2 regions of the Metabacillus sp. 84 genome follow, and region 2 is predicted to be linked to the other one. Evidence: predicted binding sites of a transcription regulator. Region 2 holds the regulator's gene; the other holds the start of a gene.
What was found. The regulator LexA, encoded in region 2, represses DNA repair genes until DNA is damaged. The targets are predictions, from matches to a motif close to CGAACATATGTTCG.
Positions count from the first base shown of each region.

Region 1: a site for LexA is predicted at 1,053-1,066, ahead of ACQCV8_RS07165 (DNA polymerase thumb domain-containing protein). Genes of this name have one in related genera too.

Region 1 is NZ_JBNILN010000003.1:87,903-90,106, forward strand. Features, by position in the region: gene ACQCV8_RS07155 (bifunctional cytochrome P450/NADPH--P450 reductase) at 1-310, shown strand, start outside; gene ACQCV8_RS07160 (hypothetical protein) at 329-766, opposite strand; gene ACQCV8_RS07165 (DNA polymerase thumb domain-containing protein) at 1,127-2,204, shown strand, end outside.
Region 2 is NZ_JBNILN010000004.1:63,536-65,739, forward strand. Features, by position in the region: gene ACQCV8_RS09315 (YneB family resolvase-like protein) at 1-81, opposite strand, end outside; gene yneA (cell division suppressor protein YneA) at 90-410, opposite strand; gene lexA (transcriptional repressor LexA) at 562-1,179, shown strand; gene cysI (assimilatory sulfite reductase (NADPH) hemoprotein subunit) at 1,248-2,204, opposite strand, start outside.

The DNA of each region.
Region 1 (2,204 bases), on a different contig from region 2:
GGAACTGAAAGAAGCAGAACGGGATGGGCTCGTAATCCTTCATACCGCTTTCTCCCGGGAGGATGGGAAAGCGAAAACGTATGTGCAGCATCTTATGAAAAAACATGCATCTCAAGTGATATCGCTTTTTGACCAGCATGCACATCTATACATTTGCGGGGATGGCAGCAAAATGGCACCGGATGTGGAAGCGGCAATGAAAGAAATCTACCAGGCCGAAAGAGATTCATCCGAAGAAGAAGCGGCCGAGTGGCTCGCTGATCTGCAGCAGCAGGGCCGTGTTGCGAAAGACGTTTGGGCAGGAAAATGATTGCAGAGAAAGCAGCTCTTATCGGGGCTGCTTTCTTACACTTGAAAGGAGAATATATCCGAAAGCCGTTCCGCAGATCGAGCTGATCATGAGATTTTGCAATGTCCCATAGCCTCCTGTGAGAAAACCTGGAAAAGGCAGGAGGTGCTCGCCGGTAAGAAATTGAAGGTTTGCTCCGGTCAAGTATGCAAGCGGCAGGCCAATGATCAGGAGCTTTAGCCACCCGATTTTCCAGCGCCCTTCCCGCCAGATGTCCAGTATCAGCTCTGGAGCTGCAAACAGCATTCCGGCTGCAACCGGGAAGAGATATTGAAACGCTGAAAATGTTCTAAGGTCATAAATTTCTTTCGCTTCCTTTTCTAACACCATTCCGAATCGCACACCGCTATATAAGAACCATCCCGCCACAAGTAAAAATAAGAAATAAACAATCCCATTTCTAACGGAATTTTCCATATTATCCCTCCTCACCCTTTATACCATTATATTCCATTAATGATGGATTTACACTCTTAATACTCCTGCGCCGGTCCTTCATCTTCCCAAAGTTCCGTCTATAATGGTTGAATGAACAGATCAGCCTATTCTCCAGCGGTGCTTTTTGCAACGTCACAGCTGCTTGCTATTTCCCCTGTTATAAAGCCATTCCTTCTGCCTGAAAAAAGATTTCCCCCCAGGAAGGCTTTCTTTTTGCCTGCTATCATGCAGTTTTTCACTGTTCGCCAAAAACTACCATTGAACACGAACGTTTATTCGATTATGATTAGCGGTATAATAGAACTACGAACACACATTCTTGTTGGAGGGGTAAGTGAGATGGAGTATGACCAGCTTCCCAAAAAGAAAATTCTTTGCATTGATATGAAAAGCTTTTATGCGAGCTGCGCGGCGGTTCTGATGGGGCTTGATCCGCACACGTGCTATCTTGCTGTAGTCGGTGATACCGAACGGCAGGGAAGCGTGGTGCTGGCCGCATCTCCCCGGCTGAAAAAGGATTTCAATATTAAAACAGGATCAAGAAAGTTTGAAATTCCGGACGATCCCCGGATTCATGTGGTAAATCCGAAGATGGCGATGTTTATCCGGATTTCAACGGAGCTTTCCAAAATGTTTCACCGGTATGTTCCGCGGGAGGCAATCCACATTTACAGCGTCGATGAAAGCTTTATTCAAGTAGACGGGGTGGAGCACCTTTGGGGGGATGCGACCACAATCGCCTGGAAAATCAGAAGTGAAATGGAACGGGAATTCCAGCTTCCATGTGCAATCGGCATCGGTCCGAATATGCTGCTGTCCAAGGTTTGCCTTGACATCGAGGCGAAAAAGACCGGTGTGGCGGAATGGACCTATGATGACGTAGAAACGAAGCTTTGGAATCTAAAGCCTTTGAGCCAAATGTGGGGCATTGGCGGCAGAATGGAAAAAAACCTGAACCGGATGGGGATTTTCAGCATCGGCCAGCTCGCCCGCTACCCGCTTGAGCGGCTGGAGAAAAAATTCGGCATCATGGGAAATCAGCTTTATTATCATGCATGGGGGGTGGATCTCTCTGATATTGGCGAACCGATTTTGCAGGGGCAGATCAGCTTCGGCAAAAGCCAGATTCTGATGCGCGATTATACCGATCCAAAGGAAATCAGGCATGTGATCCTTGAAATGTGCGAGGAAGTAGCTCGGAGGGCCCGCCATCACTGCCGGGCCGGCCGAACGGTCAGCTTCGGAGTCGGATACAGCAAGGATGAGCTCGGCGGAGGTTTTTACCGCTCGCGGACGATGGAGGAGCCGACCAATATTACGATGGACCTCTACCGCACGTGTCTTGAGCTGTTTGATGAATTTTATGATGGAAAAACGGTCCGCAAAATTTCAATTGCTCTTTCCAATATTGAAGAGG
Region 2 (2,204 bases):
GAGTTCTTCCTTTTGCCTCTGCAGCGATGTCTCCTGTTCTGCCTTATCTGTGCTCACCCTGCAGTAAATTATCGCTTTCAAACAACCACCTACTCTTCTGAAGCTATCATCTTCGCATCTATTTTATACACTTCTTCTTTTTTAACCGGTATATACAGCTCTTCGCCAGGTTTAATGACGAGGGAAGTCATCCTGTTCTCCTTGTTGACCCACTCCACGAATTCAGTACTTGTAAGATCATGTCTGCCTTTGAGCTCTTCCGCAAGATCCCACAGCGTATCGCCTTCACGGATTTCTATTTTAGCATATTTTTCAAGCAGGCTGCTGTTCCCTTTATCAGCGGCTGCGTATAAAATTCCTCCAACAAGAAGTGCGAAAACAGAAATGTAAGCAAATGTAATTTTAGACATTTGAATCCCTCCAGAATGTTTGTTCGTATTTTGATAAATTCATTATAATCCGAACAAACATTCCCAGTCAAGAGGTTTTCGAACTTATGTTTGTATATGCAGGTAAATCATGCTATAATAACTATAAATTACTTACTCTGAGGTGCTAAGGATGAGCAAACTATCAAAAAGGCAACAGGACATTCTGGAATTTATTAAACAGGAAGTCAAAAGCAAAGGCTATCCTCCCTCCGTCCGTGAAATTGGCTTGGCCGTAGGCCTTGCCTCTAGCTCTACCGTGCATGGCCACCTTGCGCGGCTCGAGAATAAAGGATTGATACGGAGAGACCCCACTAAGCCGAGAGCGATTGAAGTACTGAACGAAGAACTGGAAATTCCAAAAAGCAGCGCTGTCAACATCCCGATTATCGGGAAGGTTACAGCAGGGGTTCCTATTACAGCAGTAGAAAACATTGAAGAATATTTCCCGCTGCCCGAACGTCTGGTCCCTCCTGATGACCATGTATTTATGCTTGAAGTTGTAGGAGACAGTATGATTGAAGCGGGAATTCTGGACGGAGACCTTGTGATAGTCCGCCAGCAGCAGTCTGCTAATAATGGAGAGATCGTGGTCGCCATGACGGAAGATGATGAAGCAACCGTCAAGCGCTTTTTCAGAGAAAAGGATTATATCAGGCTTCAGCCGGAAAATTCATCCATGGAGCCTATTATCCTGCGGAATGTTTCAATCTTAGGAAAAGTGATTGGCGTATATCGTACGGTGCATTGAGAGCCTTGTTCGTCAGGACAGGCTTTTTTTCTGCATAAAAAGAAGATGGCTGGCAGCCATCTTCTTTTTTATAACGCATGAAAGTTGGTTCCGTCAGTCGTTGCCCCGATGATGCCGGCACGGATGACATAATCCCCAAAATGTTCTCCTTGTTCTCTTTCCTTTGCGTAGCGGGGCAAAAGCTGCCCGAGCTCATTCAGAATTTCTTCTTCTCCAATGTTCTCTTTGTACATTTTGCTGAGCCGGCTGCCGTCAAAGGCTGCTCCCAAGTACATGTTATACTTTCCGGGAGCTTTTCCGATAAAGCCGATTTCCCCCAGTGCATGGCGGGCACATCCGTTCGGACAGCCGGTCATGCGGATGGTGATCTCTTCTCCCCGAAGACCGTTTATATCCACAATTTCTTCAATCCTGCTGATCAGCTCTGGAAGGTAACGCTCCGCCTCGGCCATAGCCAGACCGCATGTCGGGAGTGCTACACATGCCATCGAACTCCGGCGGAGTGCAGAGTGATGGGCTCCGTCTGTTAAGCCGTATGCTTGAATGAGCCCTTCAATTTCCGCCTTCTTTTCAGCAGCTACATTCGCGATGATAACATTTTGATTGGCAGTAAGGCGGAAATCGCCGGTATGCACTCTCGCGATCTCTTTTAAGCCTGTCTTAAGCTGGTAGCCTTCAAAGTCCGCCACACGGCCGCCTTCTACAAACAACGTATAATGCCATGTGCCTTCTGTTCCTTCCACCCAGCCATAACGGTCCCCGTTATGGTCAAAATGAAAATCTTCAGGCTGCCCGAGCTTCCAGCCGAGCCTCTCTTCCAGCTCCTCTTTCACGGTTTCCAGGCCGAGGCGGTCGACTGTATACTTAAAACGTGCGTTCTTTCTTTCAGAACGGTTGCCGTAATCCCGCTGGATGGTAATGATCTTTTCCGACAGCTCCAGAATTTTATCCGGGGTGCAGAAGCCGATGATTTTACCGATTTGAGGATAGGTCTCCTTATCTCCATGAGACATCCCCATTCCTCC